Regions from separate parts of the Mesorhizobium sp. 113-3-9 genome, predicted to be linked through region 2. Evidence: riboswitches for the same ligand, from Rfam matches in the RefSeq annotation. Region 2 holds a riboswitch; the other holds the start of a gene.
What was found. Region 2 has a riboswitch for S-adenosylmethionine ahead of metX (homoserine O-acetyltransferase MetX). Riboswitches for the same ligand answer to the same signal wherever they lie in the genome.

Region 1 (7,875 bases), 1.9 Mb from region 2:
CGATCGCCAAGGGCATTGGCGGCGGCTTCCCGATGGGCGCGTGCCTGGCCACCGACGAGGCCGTGGTCGGCATGACGTCGGGCGTGCACGGCACCACATTCGGTGGAAATCCGCTGGCCATGGCTGTCGGCAATGCGGTTCTCGACGTGGTGCTCGAAGACGGCTTCCTCGAGGATGTCCAGCGCAAGGCATTGCTGCTGAAGCAAGGCCTGGCGGCGATCGCGGACGAGTTTCCCGATGTCATCGAAGGCATCAGGGGCACCGGCCTGATGCTTGGCCTCAAATGCGCCATGCCCAACACCAAGGTGAACATGGCGCTGCGCGACCAGCATTTGCTGGCGGTTCCGGCCGGTGACAACGTCATCCGCCTGCTGCCGCCGCTCACCGTCACCGACGCCGAGATCCACGAAGCGCTCAACCGCATCCGCGCTGGTGCCAAGGGCCTGGCGGACGCCATTGCCGTGGCCGCCGCGAAGTAATTCCGGAATATTGCTGATGTCAGTTCGCCATTTTACCGATCTTTCCACCGTTTCCGAGGGCGACCTGCGCTTCATGCTGGACGACGCGGTGGTGCGAAAGGCGCGCCTGAAGGCCGGCGAGCGGACCAAGCCGCTCGAAGGCAAGGTGCTGGCGATGATCTTCGACAAGCCGTCGACCCGCACACGCGTTTCCTTCGACGTAGGCATGCGCCAGCTTGGCGGCGAGACCATCATGCTGACCGGTACCGAAATGCAGCTCGGCCGCTCAGAAACCATCGCCGACACCGCCAAGGTGCTGTCGCGCTATGTCGACGCGATCATGATCCGCACCACCTCGCATGAGCGGTTGCTGGAACTGACCGAGAACGCAACCGTGCCGGTGATCAACGGGCTGACCGACGACACTCACCCCTGCCAGCTGATGGCCGACATCATGACCTTCGAGGAGCATCGCGGTCCGGTTGCCGGCAAGACCATCGCCTGGACCGGCGACGGCAACAATGTGCTGCATTCGCTGCTCGAAGCGTCTGCGCGGTTCCGCTTCAACCTCAACGTCGCCGTTCCCGAAGGCAGCGAGCCGGCGCAGAAGCATGTCGACTGGTCCAAGGCGCATGGCGGCAAGCTGCATTTCACCCGCTCGCCCGAGGAAGCCGTCGACCAGGCCGATTGCGTCGTCACCGACTGCTGGGTGTCGATGGGCCAGGAGCATCGCGCCCGCGGCCACAACGTCTTCTCTCCTTATCAGGTCAATGCCAAGCTGATGGCGCATGCCAAGCAGGACGCGCTGTTCATGCACTGCCTGCCGGCGCATCGCGGCGAGGAAGTGACCGACGAGGTCATCGACGGACCCCATTCGGTGGTCTTCGACGAGGCCGAGAACCGGCTCCACGCCCAGAAGGCGGTGCTCGCCTGGTGTCTTGGTGCTTGAGATGAAGTGTCTGGGCGCTTGATCTGCGGGGGCGCGATGCCTATCTGCGCCGCATCACGCAAATCAAGCGCGTTTGGACGCATGCACCCCAGGGGGCGGCATGGCCGCGCCCTGGAGCTTTGTCATGTTGGAAACGCATCAAGTGACTGAACATCACCCCAAACTCGGCGAGTTCGGCTATGCCGGCGACGACCATGTCGTGCCTTTCGAGGTCGGTCCGCTCGACGTGCGCGGTCGCACGGTCCAGCTCGGGCCGATGCTCGACGCCATCCTCAGCCGCCACGACTATCCCGAGCCGGTCGCCCGCCTGCTGGCGGAAGCCTGCGTGCTGACGGTGCTGCTCGGCACCTCGCTCAAATTCGAGGGCAAGTTCATCCTGCAGACCCGCACCGACGGGCCGGTCGACATGCTGGTGGCGGATTTCACGACGCCTTCGGCGCTGCGCGCCTATGCGCGCTTCGATGCCGATAGGCTCGAGGCCCTCGTCGCGGCAGGCGAGACGTCCCAGCAGACGCTGCTCGGCAGCGGCGTGCTGGCGCTGACCATCGACCAGGGTGCCCACACGCAGCGTTATCAGGGCATCGTGCAACTCGACGGCGAGACGCTGGAGGACGCGGCGCGCACCTACTTCCGCCAGTCGGAACAGATTCCGACGGATATCAGGCTCTCTGTCGCCAAGCTTTTGACGCCAGGCCCTGGTGGCGCGCGCGAACAGTGGCGTGCCGGTGGTATCCTGGCGCAGTTCCTGCCGCAGTCCCCCGAGCGCATGCGCGTTCCGGACCTGCCCGGCGGCGACGGCGATCCGCGCGACGAGATCCACGATCCGGCCGACAATTCCTGGCAGGAATTGCTGGCGCTGCTCGGCACCATCGAACCGACAGAGCTGATCGATCCGACGATCGGTGCCGAGCGGCTGCTCTATCGCCTGTTCCATGAGCATGGCGTGCGCGTCTTCGGCGGCGTCCCCGTCGCCGACCAGTGCTCGTGCTCGCGTGACAAGATCCGCGGCATTCTCGAGGGCTTCTCCGCGCAGGAGATCAAGGACTCGACCGAGGACGGCGGCATCCACGTCGCCTGCGAATTCTGCTCGAAGCAATATGACTTCGACCCGGCGGAATTCGCGGCGCAGTAAAGGAAGCTTCCTTCTCCCCGCCACTATCGGGGAGAAGGTGCCGGCAGGCGGATGAGGGGCAGCGCGAACTTTGGCAAAGTGGCCGCGCGTAGACCCGCCACGTGCGTGAAAGATAATCTCATCAGTTCGGCGCCGCCCCTCATTGCCCTGCCGGGCATTTCTCCCCTTGTAGTGACGGGGAGAAAGACGCTGTCGCCGATGACTTCGCTAATCGCCTGACTGCCCTAATTCACCGTCCGTCTCGTTCCCGGCAGATCCAGCGAAAAGGCCGGGATGGCGATGTCGAATGTCTCGCCGCGCTTGTTGCGCATCGTATAGCGCCCGACCATGATCCCTGACGGCGTCGAGAGCGGGCAGCCCGACGTGTATTGATAGCTGTCGCCGGGATTGAGTTCGGGCTGGTCGCCGACAACGCCGGGGCCTCGCACTTCCTCGACCCGGCCGGCGCCGTCGGTGATGTGCCAATAGCGCGACAGAAGCTGCACGAATTCGTCCGACTGATTGTCGATCGTTATCTGGTAGCCCCAGACATAGCGGTTCTCGGAAGGATCCGAACGGTCCTCGAGATAGAACGGCCTGACCTGCACTTCGATGTTGCGCGTGACGGCGCGGTACATAAGCGGCTCCAAAACGATATCGAGCATGATCCCGAAAAGTGGACCGGTTTTCCCGGCCAAACGGTTTCCGCCTGTCCAAAGATCATGCTCAAACAAACAAAACTTTCGGCCCTCCAGGCGAGGAGGTCAACGTGCGCGTCTTGTCGCGCTCGTCCTCGAAAGGCAGGTGCCGGCAAAGAATGTCATTTAAGTGACACATGACAATGGTGGTGTGCGCGAACCGAGCGACTCGGCGCTCTGTCGAACTGTTGAAAGCGGCCACACCGCGGCCCGTCTCTTCTGGAGCGCCCAGATCTCGATGGAACTCACTATCATAGCCGCCTCGCTTTCGACTGCTCTTATCCTTTCAAACGCTGCCAGCATCGCGCTGGCCGCCTCACAGCTGAAACGGCGCACTACGATCTCGCCGCCAGCCGGCAAATCGCAGCCGGTGTCGATTGTCGTGCCGTCGCGTGGCGTCGAGCCGTTCACGCACGAGACGCTGGAGCGCGCCTTCTCGCTCGACTGGCCGCGCTACGAGTTGATCTTCTGCGTTGCCCATGCCGATGATCCGGTGGTCGGGTTGATCAGACAAGCCATTGCCCGTTTCCCCAAGCTGCCGGCCCGGCTGTTGATCGGTGACGATCGCGTCAGCGCCAATCCCAAGCTCAACAATTGCGTCAAGGGTTGGGAAGCCGCGCGGCACAAATGGGTCATCCTGGCTGATTCCAACGTGCTGATGCCCGGGGATTACATCCAGCATCTGATGGCGGCGTGGCGGCCAAACACGGGCCTTGTCTGCTCGACGCCGATCGGCTCGCGGCCGGATGGCTTCTGGGCCGAGGTCGAATGCGCCTTCCTCAACACCCTGCAGGCCCGCTGGCAGTATGCCGGTGAGGCGCTCGGCCTTGGCTTTGCCCAGGGCAAGAGCATGCTTTGGAACAAGCCGATGCTGGATGCCAATGGCGGCATCCGCGCGCTGGCCGCCGAAATCGCCGAGGACGCCGCCGCGACCAAGCTGGTCAATGGGCTCGGCCTGCGCGTCAATCTCGTCGCTTCGCCCTTCGAACAGCCGCTTGGCCGGCGCACGCTTGGCGAGATCTGGTCGCGCCAGGCCCGCTGGGCGCGCCTGCGCCGCGTCACCTTTCCGCTGTTCTTCGCGCCTGAAATCCTGACCGGCGCGGTGGTGCCGCTGGTGCTTGCGCTGGTTGCGGCGGCAAGCGCCGGCTTCAGCCTGCCGCTGACGGCCGTCGCTGTGCTGGCGGCCTTCTACTTCCCTGAATGTGCACTGTGCTGGTCCAAGGGCTGGTACCTGTCGCCGCGCATGGTCGCGGCGATCGTGGTGCGTGACCTGATCCTGCCGGCGATGTGGGCACGCGGCTGGCTCGGCGGCGCCGTCGACTGGCGCGGCAATGCGATGACCATCGGCACCAAGGTAGCCGAACTTGAAGAGGCACCGTCGCGAGCCTGAACCCGCCGCAGGCGACGCTGCCTGGACGGCCTGCTATTTGGCGGCTTTCAACGCCTCGGCGATGTCTTCCAGAAGGTCGTCAGTGTCTTCCAGGCCGGCCGACAACCTCAACGTACCAGGCCCGATGCCGAGTTCGGCGCGGGCCTCATCGCTCAAATTCTTGTGCGTCGTCGTCGCCGGATGGGTGATCAGGCTCTTGGCGTCGCCAAGGTTGTTCGAGATCAGCACGATGTCGAGTGCGTTCTGCAGGGCGAAGGCTGCCTGCTTGCCGCCCTTGACATCGAGGCAGATCAGCGTCGAGCCACCCGACATCTGCTTCTTGACGATATCGGCCTGCGGGTGGTCGGCGCGGCCGGGATAGATGACACGAGCAATCTGCGGCTGTTCGGCGAGAAAATCGGCGATCCTGCCGGCGCTCTCGGTCTGCTGGCGCACGCGCAGCGGCAGCGTCTCCAGGCCCTTCAGCAACGTCCAGGCATTGAAGGGCGACAGGCTGGGGCCGGTGTGGCGGAAATAGTCGTGCAGGTTCTCGTCGATCCACTTCTTGTCCGACAGGATCACACCGCCGAGGCAGCGGCCCTGGCCGTCAATGTGCTTGGTCGCCGAATAGACGACGATGTGCGCGCCAAGCTGCAACGGCTTTTGCTGCAAAGGCGTGGCGAAGACATTGTCGACGACAAGCCGCGCGCCGATTGAATTGGCAAGCGCGGCGACGGCTGATATGTCGACCACTTCCAGTGTCGGGTTGGTCGGGCTTTCCAGGAAGAACAGCTTGGTGTTTGGCCTGACCGCTTTTTCCCAATTGGCGATGTCGGTGCCGTCCACCAGCGTGGCCTCGATGCCGTATCGCGGCGCCAGCGTCTCGACCACCCAGCGGCAGGAGCCGAACAGCGCGCGCGCCGCCACGATATGGTCGCCGGCCTTGACGCTGCACAGAAGGGCCGCCGTCACCGCGGCCATGCCCGACGCCGTGGCGCGCGCATCCTCCGCGCCTTCGAGCGCGCACATGCGCTTTTCGAACATGTCGACGGTCGGATTGGCGTAGCGCGAATAGATGAAACCCGGTTCCTCGCCCTTGAAACGGGCTTCGGCCGCCTGCGCCGTTTTGTAGACATAGCCCTGCGTCAGATACATCGCCTCGGAGGTTTCGCCGAAGCCGGAACGTAGGGTTCCGCCATGCACGAGGGCTGTCTGAGGCTTCCAGTTGCGCTTCTTGGTGCTCATCGCTTTTGTTCCAGACACAAAAAAACCGGCCGCGAAAGTCGCAACCGGTCCATACGGCCTTGCGGCCCAACGGTCCTTTAGCGACTTGTTTAACGTGGCTGCAAGCCGACCGGCCAAATCACCACGGGATAACGACCCTTTAGACCCGTCCCACGCTTGCGTCAATTGCCGGCTTCATTAAGAGGTTTGTACCAAGCGGGTTCCGACAAAGCCTGCCCTCTAGGAGCGAAGCCTTGCGAGAGACGGGCATTCTTCCCGATCAGGACATTTCGGCGCTGTTCCAGTCCGGCGCGCTGAAGTCGCCGCGCGCGCTCGATGCCGACCAGATCCAGCCGGCCAGTCTCGATCTGAGACTCGGCGACAGGGCCTGGCGGGTGCGGGCCTCCTTCCTGCCCGGCCCCAATCACAAGGTTTCGGAGAAGCTCGACCGGCTGAAGCTGCACGAGATCAATCTTGCCGACGGCGCGGTGCTGGAGACCGGCTGCGTCTACATCGTGCCCTTGCTCGAAAGCCTGGCATTGCCGGCGGAGATTTCCGCCTCGGCCAATCCGAAGAGCTCGACCGGGCGGCTTGACATCTTCACCCGTGTCATGACCGACCGAGGCCACGAGTTCGACAAGATCGCCGCCGGCTACAATGGTCCGCTCTATCTGGAGGTCAGCCCACGCACCTTCCCGATCGTGGTGCGCACCGGCTCACGCCTGTCGCAGATCCGCTTCCGCACCGGCAATGCGCTGCTCTCGGAAGCCGAGCTGCACGAACTCCATCGCGCGCAAATGCTGGTCGCCACCGAGCCGCCTAACATTTCCGGCGGCGGCATCGCGCTGTCGATTGATCTCAATGGCGACAGTGACGGGCTGGTCGGCTACCGCGGCAAGCATCACACCGGTCTCGTCGACGTCGACAAGCGCGCGGCGCAGGATGTCGTCGATTTCTGGGAGCCGATCCACAAGAGCGGCGCGGGCGAACTGGTGCTCGACCCCGACGAATTCTACATCCTCGTCAGCCAGGAAGCGGTGCACGTGCCGCCGCTCTATGCCGCCGAGATGACGCCGTTCGACCCTCTGGTCGGCGAATTCCGCGTCCACTATGCCGGCTTCTTCGACCCGGGCTTCGGCCATTCGGCGGCCGGCGGCACCGGCAGCCGGGCCGTGCTGGAGGTGCGCAGCCATGAAGTGCCGTTCATCCTCGACCATGGCCAGATCGTCGGCCGGCTGGTCTACGAGCACATGCTGAAGCGCCCGCAGGCGCTCTACGGCACCGATCTGGGCTCCAACTACCAGGCGCAAGGCCTGAAGCTGTCCAAGCACTTTCGCACCGCGCGCTGATACTGCCAATCTCCCCCACGAGGGGGGAGATCACCACTCACAGCGCCTTTACAACCACCTTCACCGGCTTTTCGATCTCCAGCGGATTGCGCAGCGGCAGGCCGAAATCCCCCGCCTCGATCTCGAACACATCGCCGGCCTCGGTCTTGACCCCGTCGGCGAAGGACAGTGTCGCGGTACCGAACATATGCACATGCACGTCGCCCGGCTGGCGGAACGCCGAATATTTGAAATGGTGATGTTCGAGATTGGCGATGGTGTGCGACATGTTCGCTTCGCCCGACAGGAACGGTTTTTCCCACAGCATCTTGCCGTCGCGTACGATGCGCGATGTGCCGCGGATGTCGGAAGGCAGGTCGCCGATCAGGATCTCCGGCCCGAACGAGGCATTGCGCAGCTTGGAATGGGCGAGGAAGAGATAGTTGACGCGCTCGGTCACGTGGTCGGAAAATTCGTTCGACAGCGTGAAGCCGACACGGAAGGGCGCGCCGTCGTCGCCGATGACGTAGATGCCGGCGACCTCGGGTTCCTCGCCGGCGTCCTTGGCGAAGGCCGGTGACAGGAGTGCCGCACCTGGGGCCACGGCCATGGTGCCGTTGCCCTTGTAGAACCATTCCGGCTGCACGCCGACCTGGCCTTTGGCGGGCTTGCCGCCCTCCAGGCCCATGCGGAACATCTTCATGGAATCGGTGAGCTGCTCCTCGCCATCGGTGCTGA
Region 2 (7,875 bases):
GCATCTATCCTTGCCGGCGCCATACCCGAGCAGAAGAACGCGGTCGAACAGGGTTTTGCCGCTTTGGAGCTGCTTGGCAGCGAACCATCGATGCCGCTGAAGGTGGTCAAGGGCAAGGCCTCGCTCGGCTTCATCCCGCTCGGCAAGATCAAGCCGGTTCAATAGCGCTGCCATGGCAAGACCAGCCAGGCTCCTGAGTGTCGGCGCGCTGACGCTGGATACGATCCTGCGTGTCGAGACACTGCCCGCGCATCAGGGAAAATTCATCGCCTCCGACGGCGTCCAGATCGCTTCTGGCATGGCCACCAGCGCTGCCTGCGCCGCGCATCGCCTGGGCGCCGACGTGTCGCTGTGGGCAAGTGCCGGCGATGATCCGGTCGGCGATCAACTGATTGCCGGGATCGAGGCCGAAGGCGTCGACTGCAGCTACGTGCGCCGCGTCAGCGGCGCCCGCTCGGCGCTGGCATCGATCCTGGTCGACGCCCATGGCGAACGCATCATCGTGCCTTTCTATGACAGCTTGGCGCAGACCGATCCCGATTCTTTGCCTTTCGCCGACATCGCGGCATTCGATGCCGTGCTGGCCGACGTGCGCTGGCCGGGTGCGGCGGCCCTTGCCCTGAAGACGGCACGCGCCGCCGGCCGGCCTGCGATTCTCGACGCCGATACCGCGCCGCTGGCGGTGCTGGAGCGGCTGTTGCCGCTGGCTTCTCACATCGTTGCCTCGGAGCCGGCAGTCCGCATCATATGCGGCCAGGCGCTGGACCTGGGGCGCGCCTGCACTGACCTCGCCTCCCGCACCGATGCCCTCGTCGCGGTCACCGGCGGCGCGGCGGGCACGTGGTGGTTCGATCGCGCGGCGGGATCATCCCGCCATGTCGCGGCGCCTAGGTTCAAGGCGGTCGACACGCTCGCCGCCGGCGATGTCTTTCACGGCGCCTTTGCCGTCGGGCTGGCGGAAGCCATGCCGGTCGAACAGGCCATGCGTTTTGCGAGTGCCGCCGCCGCGCTCAAGTGCCTGCGCTTCGGCGGCAGGCTCGGTGCGCCGGACCGGGCCGAGACACTGGCCATGGTCGCGGCGACATGGCCTGAAACAGCCTAATTCTTCGACGGGTGCTCGATCGCCTGACGGCCGAAATCGGGCACATCAATGTCCTGGCCCGCCTCGATGATCGAGCGGCGCACCGCGCGGGTGCGGGTGAATAGGTCGAACAGCTTGTCGCCGTCGCCCCAGCGGATCGCCCGCTGCAGGAATGCCAGGTCTTCCGAGAACCGCGCCAGCATTTCGAGGATGGCGTCCTTGTTGTGCAGGCACACGTCCCGCCACATGGTCGGGTCGGAGGCGGCCAGGCGCGTGAAGTCGCGAAAGCCGGAGGCGGAATATTTGATCACTTCCGTCTTGGTCACCGATTCCAGATCGTCGGCGGTGCCGACGATGTTGTAGGCAATGATGTGCGGCAAATGCGAAACGATGGCGAGCGTCATGTCGTGATGCTGCGGGTCCATCGTGTCGATGTTGGCGCCGCAGCGGCGCCAGAATTCCGACAGCCTTTCCAGAGCGCCCGGATCGGTGCCTGGCAGCGGCGTGAAGATACACCAGCGATTGTCGAACAGGTCGGCGAAACCGGCATCCGGTCCGGATTTCTCGGTACCCGCCAGCGGATGGCCGGGAATGAAATACACGCCGTCAGGCACATGCGGCTGCATCTGCGCGATGACCGAGGCCTTGGTCGAGCCGACATCGGTGAGGATCGCGCCCTTCTTCAGCGCCGGCGCGATCTCCTGCGCCACCGCGCCGGACGAACCGACCGGCACCGAGACGATGATCAGATCGGCGTCGCGGACCGCTTCCTTGGCGTCGGTCGTATAGGAATCACCCAGCCCAAGCTCCTGCGCCCGCGCCAGCGTCGCCGCGCTGCGGGTCGAGATGGCAACGTGGCCGGCAAGGCCCTCGCGGCGGATGACGCGGGCCAGCGACGAGCCGATCAGGCCGATGCCGACCAGCGCGATCTTCTCAAACATCGGTGATGTCATGGCGTTAGAGCTTTCGGGCGTTCTAGCTTTTCAGGAATGTCGTGAGCGCGGCGACGACGCCGCGATTGGCCTCTTCGGTGCCAACGGTCATGCGCAGCGCGTTGGGAAAGCCGTAGCCGGAAACGCGCCGCAATATGTAGCCGCGCGCTGTCAGGTAATCGTCCGCCGCCGCCGCCGAATGCTTCTGGTCGTCTGGAAAATGAATGAGGAGGAAATTGCCGACGCTGGGCGTCACCCGCAGCCCAAGCCCGGTCATCTCCGCGCTCAGCCAGGTGAGCCAGGTCTCGTTATGCGACACGCTGCGCTCGACATGGGCGCGGTCGCGGATCGCGGCGATGCCGGCCTCGATCGCCGTCGCATTGACGTTGAAGGGACCACGCACGCGATTGATGGCGTCGACGATGTGCATCGGCCCGTACATCCAGCCGATCCGCGCTCCGCCAAGGCCGATCTTGGAGAAGGTGCGCGTCATCACCACGTTCTCCGCGCTGCCGACCAGCTCGATGCCGGCTTCGTAATCGTTGCGGCGGACATATTCGGCATAGGCCGCGTCGAGCACCAGCAGCACATGTTTGGGCAGGCCGGCATGCAGGCGACGCACCTCCTGGAACGACACATAGGTGCCGGTTGGATTGTTGGGATTGGCGAGGAACACGATCTTGGTTCTCGGCGTGACGGCGGCCAGCATCGCATCGATGTCGGCGCGCTCGTCGGTCTCCTTGACCGCGATCGGCGCGGCACCCGCCGACTGGATGTAGATCTTGTAGACCATGAAGGCGTGTTCGGTGAATATGGCCTCATCGCCTGGCGCCAGATAGGTCTGCGCCAACAGGCCGAGGATTTCGTCGGAGCCGTTGGAACAGATGATGTTCTGCGCGTTGAGGCCATGCACCTCGGCGATCGCCTCGCGTAGCCGCCTGGCGGTGCCGTCGGGATAGATGTCGAGTTTGGCGGCGACGTCGCGGGCGGCTTCGATGGCCTTCGGTGACGGACCGAGCGGGTTCTCGTTCGACGACAGCTTGTAGACCTTGGCGACACCGGCCGGCGCCGTGCTCTTGCCGGGCACATAGGCGTCTATGTCCATGATGCCCGCGCGCGGGGTTGGACGTGCCTGATCCGGTGTCTGGTTCATTTTTTGCAAAATCCGTCGAAAATGCCTCCATCCGGAGGCTGCAGCGGAAATACAAGCCATGGCCGGCAATGTCGAGAGGCGGCGGTGGGGCCAGCAGCCGGCCCAGCCTCCGGCCCAGCCTTCCGGCATTGACGGCGAGGCGGGCGAGTTCTAGAAGGACGGTGACAGTTCCGTGGTGATTTGGCCGGTCGGCTTGCAGCCACGTTAAACAATTCGCTAAAGGGCCGTTTGCGTGACGTAACCGGCTTTGCGAATGGCAATGCCGGTTTTTTATTGTCCGCGGCCGGCCGGACAAAACGCATCGGCAGCGATTTTTCGTTGGGCACGATGCAGCAAGTGAGTACGTGAATGGCCGCTCTGCGTGCAGGAAAGACCAACAACGAGGCCGACCAACCGTCGAGCCCGGTGTTGCGCTTCGGGCCCGACCAGCCACTCAAGCTCGACGCCGGCACGCTTTTGTCGCCGTTCCAGATCGCCTACCAGACCTATGGCACGTTGAACGATGCCCGCTCCAATGCCATTCTCGTCTGCCATGCGCTGACCGGCGACCAGCATGTCGCCAACACCAACCCGGTGACCGGCAAGCCGGGCTGGTGGGAAGTGCTGATCGGCCCCGGCAGGATCATCGACACCAACCGTTTCTTCGTCATCTGCTCCAACGTCATCGGCGGTTGCCTGGGCTCCACCGGTCCGGCCTCGACCAATCCCGTCACCGGCAAGCCCTATGGGCTCGACCTGCCTGTCATCACCATTCGCGACATGGTGCGCGCGCAGAAGATGCTGATCGACCATTTCGGCATCGATAAACTGTTCTGCGTGCTCGGCGGCTCGATGGGCGGCATGCAGGTGCTGGAATGGGCGTCGAGCTATCCCGAGCGCGTCTTTTCGGCGCTGCCGATCGCCACGGGTGCCCGCCATTCCTCGCAGAACATCGCCTTCCACGAGGTCGGCCGGCAAGCCGTCATGGCCGATCCAGACTGGCATGGTGGCAAATATTTCGAGCATGGCAAGCGCCCGGAAAAGGGCCTGGCGGTGGCGCGCATGGCGGCCCACATCACCTATCTCTCGGAAGCCGCCCTGCACCGTAAATTCGGCCGCAATCTGCAGGATCGCGACCACCTGACTTTCGGCTTCGACGCCGACTTCCAGATCGAAAGCTATCTGCGCCACCAGGGCATGACCTTCGTCGACCGATTCGACGCCAACTCCTATCTCTACATGACGCGGTCGATGGACTATTTCGACCTCGCCGCCGATCATGGCGGCAGGCTGGCGGATGCCTTTGCCGGCACCAAGACCCGTTTCTGCCTTGTGTCGTTCACGTCGGACTGGCTGTTTCCGACCGAGGAGAGCCGCTCCATCGTGCACGCGCTCAACGCCGCCGGCGCCTCGGTATCCTTCGTCGAGATCGAGACCGATCGCGGCCACGACGCCTTCCTGCTCGACGAGCCGGAACTGTTCGCCGCCATCAACGGCTTCATCGGCTCCGCGGCCCGCGCCAGAGGGCTAAGCGCATGACCCCGCAAAGTTGCAGACTTTCAGGATCGGGATCATGCGCCACACAGGAGGTGGCGTCATGAGCGTCAACGGCAGCCAGCGCGTCGACCTCGAGGTCGTCGCCAACCTCATTCCACCACAGTCGCGCGTCCTCGACGTCGGTTCGGGCGACGGCTCCTTGCTTGAATTGCTGCAGGAAACCAAACAGGTCGACGGGCGCGGGCTTGAACTGTCGCAGCGCGGCGTCAACGAATGCGTGGCGCGCGGCCTCTCTGTCATCCAGGGCGATGCCGACAAGGATCTCGAATTCTATCCCGACAAGGGTTTTGACTTCGTCGTCCTGTCGCAGACCTTGCAGGCGACCCGCAACCCGAAACTGGTGCTCGACGAACTGCTCAGGATCGGCAACAGGGCGATCGTCTCTTTCCCCAATTTCGGCCATTGGCGCGTGCGCCTGTCGTTGTTCGTCAAGGGCCGCATGCCGGTGACCCAGGACCTGCCCTATTCCTGGTACGACACGCCCAACATCCATTTCTGCACCATCCGCGACTTCGTCAACCTGTGCGATGAGCTTGGCGCGACGGTGGAAAAGGCGACCGCGCTCGACGCAGCCGGCCAGAAGATCGGCCTGTCGATGCCCTGGTGGTTCTGGAATTTCTTCGGCCAGCAAGCGGTGTTCTTGCTGAAGCGGTAAGGCACGGAACGTCTAGCCCAGGACATCCGTGGCCTTGTGCGGGTGCTCGACACCGTCGGCGAACACCACATCGGATTGGGAATTGTCCGTGCGCAGGGCCAATATTGCCTGATAGGCGGGCGAATCATACCACCGGTGCATCTGCCGCCGGTCGGGAAATTCGATGATGATGAGGTTGCCCGGCCAATCGTTCTCGATCACCTCGACATCACCACCATGGACCAGGAAGCGGCCGCCGAAAGGTTCCAGCGTGGCATCGATCCTGTGCAGATATTCGACGATCTGCGGGCCCATCCTGACTTGGCGCATATGGGCAACGGCGTAAGCGGTCATGACGTAACTCCCTTGTCGAGCGGCCGATTTGCCGGTCTCATGGCTGCAAATTGCCAAGGGAGGTGACGAGACTCGATTACGCCTGAGGTAATAGGCCAACATCGATGCTGTGCACGAATCAGCGCTTGAGCGCGAGCGGAACCGCATCCCCTCAGACTTGCCAGGGTGTTGCTATTGGGGCGCGGAGGCCCAAAATCGGCGTCTCAGACCAGCCGGATTTCGCGTCTTTGGATGACATGTGAAGATGGTCTTTGTAGCGTCGCGCCGAACGTAATGCTTGGGCGGGGCATGGAACGCAAATCCCAGACCTATTCAATCGTAGTCGAAATGGAAAATGCCCAATCCATCAATGAAGATGAGATCGGCGCTTCATTCCGCGCCTTGGCGCGGGAAATAGAGGCCGCAACGACTGACGATCAGCACCCCAAGCCGGAGGTTATTGTCGTTCACAGCGGAGAGAATACCGAGACGCCGCTCCTCCAGCAGCGTGTCGCCAAGCTTGTCCCGCGGCTTGGCGCTGTCGCCAATCTGGTCTTCAGCGCCAGCACCGGCAGCCGATACTATGAGATCAAGAACGCGGGCGTTGGATTGGCCACGGGCGACATCGTGGTTTTCTGCGATTCCGACACGGTTATGGAGAGCGGCTGGCTGTCGGCGCTCCTTGAACCGCTACAGGACCCGAAGACGATGGCCGTGAGCGGCTACACCTATCTCGGCCATGACGATTTCGCCTCGCGCACCTTTGCACTGCTGTGGTTCTTCCCGCTGCGCGACGGGGATCAGCGTTTCGCCTCCAGACGTGCAATGAACGCCAACAATTGTGCCTTTCGCAGAAGTTGGTTGGCCAGCCATCCCTATCCGGCCAGCAATGGTTTCAAGGTTTCCTGCACGTTGCTTACCAGCCAGTTGCAGGAAAGCGGACATGACTTCGTCAGGGTCGATGCCCGGGCCAGCCATTATCCTCCGCGCGGCTGGCGTTTTTTCTTCTGGCGCGCGCTCGTCACCGGTCGCGATGCGGACCGCAAATATGTGGCGCTGGAATCGCCGTCGCGAACCGCACGGGTGGTCAAGGCGGCAAGGCGCTGGTTTTCGACATCGCGCCGGGTGGGCGGCCGCATCCTTGCGCATGCGGCACGACTCGGCATGCCAATCTGGCAGATTCCGTTTGCCCTGATCGTCGGCATGGCCTTTTGCACGCTGGTGTTCGTCGCCCAGATGGCCATGGCGCTTGGTCTGGTCCGGGACGAGCCGGAATACATCCCTTTTTACGTCGGGCATAGCTGAGTGGCCAAAGCCTTGGATGCGGCTCCCCTCATCACGGTGATCACACCGACCCACAACAGGCGCGACAAGGTGTTGCGCGCTGTCGAAAGCGTGCTGTCCCAAAGCATGTCGAGGCTTGAGCACATTGTGGTCGACGATGGCTCGACGGACGGAACCGAAGCCGCGCTCGACCGCGTTCACGACCCGCGTCTGATCTATGTCGGTGCGAAATGGCGCGGGGCCAACGCCGCGAGGAATGCCGGCATCGAGCGGGCGCGAACGCCCCTGGTGACGTTTCTCGATTCGGACGATGTCTACATGCCGCATCGGCTTGAACGGACTTTGGCCTGGTTCGAAGACAACCCTGGCCTTCAGGTGCTGCTTAGTTCTTTTGTGTCCTTGAAGAACGGCCGCAGCACCAACTGCACCAACCCCGAGGCCTTCATCAATCCGGCGATGCTGGAGCGGACACTCGTCGCCCAGACGATCTTTATCGCCGGCTCGGCGATCACCGCGCGTCGCGAGGCCTTGCTGGCCATTGGCGGCTATGACAGCGATATAACCCGGATGCAGGATCGGGAATTGCTGCTGCGCCTTGCCCGGCGCTTCGGCGCACAACTGTCCGGCGATCTCGACTGGACGAAACACAATTCGGAGAATTCGATTTCGGGACGGCGCGATGGCTATGTCGAAGCCTATGCGAATTTGATGGGCAAGCATCCGTATATTGCCCACGCCTATCCGCACATTCCTCCTTACATGATCTCACGCCAGCTTATAGCCGATATTCTCAGGGGCCGTTTGCCCGAGGCGTTTGCCGGATACATGGCCAACCGGTCTTCCAAGGAACTTGGTTACTCGTTGCCGGAGTTGGTCAACGGTTACGTCTATGGCCGGCGTTGGCGCCGCAATCTCTACAATG

Region 1: it holds a riboswitch for S-adenosylmethionine, as region 2 does, so the genes downstream of both, MesoLj_RS35920 (O-succinylhomoserine sulfhydrylase) here and metX (homoserine O-acetyltransferase MetX) in region 2, are expected to answer to the same signal.

What each region holds. Positions count from the first base shown of each region.
Region 1 is NZ_AP023246.1:7,525,440-7,533,314, reverse strand. It holds gene MesoLj_RS35945 (aspartate aminotransferase family protein) at 1-479, shown strand, start outside; gene argF (ornithine carbamoyltransferase) at 496-1,407, shown strand; gene MesoLj_RS35935 (Hsp33 family molecular chaperone) at 1,508-2,539, shown strand; gene apaG (Co2+/Mg2+ efflux protein ApaG) at 2,764-3,156, opposite strand; gene MesoLj_RS35925 (ceramide glucosyltransferase) at 3,455-4,606, shown strand; gene MesoLj_RS35920 (O-succinylhomoserine sulfhydrylase) at 4,640-5,830, opposite strand; SAM riboswitch at 5,888-5,965, opposite strand; gene MesoLj_RS35915 (2'-deoxycytidine 5'-triphosphate deaminase) at 6,064-7,158, shown strand; gene araD1 (AraD1 family protein) at 7,196-7,875, opposite strand, start outside.
Region 2 is NZ_AP023246.1:1,860,961-1,868,835, reverse strand. It holds gene MesoLj_RS09055 (DUF2125 domain-containing protein) at 1-165, shown strand, start outside; gene MesoLj_RS09050 (sugar kinase) at 173-1,102, shown strand; gene MesoLj_RS09045 (prephenate/arogenate dehydrogenase family protein) at 1,099-2,034, opposite strand; gene hisC (histidinol-phosphate transaminase) at 2,057-3,166, opposite strand; SAM riboswitch at 3,329-3,406, shown strand; gene metX (homoserine O-acetyltransferase MetX) at 3,515-4,684, shown strand; gene metW (methionine biosynthesis protein MetW) at 4,743-5,357, shown strand; gene MesoLj_RS09025 (DUF1330 domain-containing protein) at 5,370-5,690, opposite strand; gene MesoLj_RS09020 (glycosyltransferase family 2 protein) at 5,856-6,974, shown strand; gene MesoLj_RS09015 (glycosyltransferase family 2 protein) at 6,975-7,875, shown strand, end outside.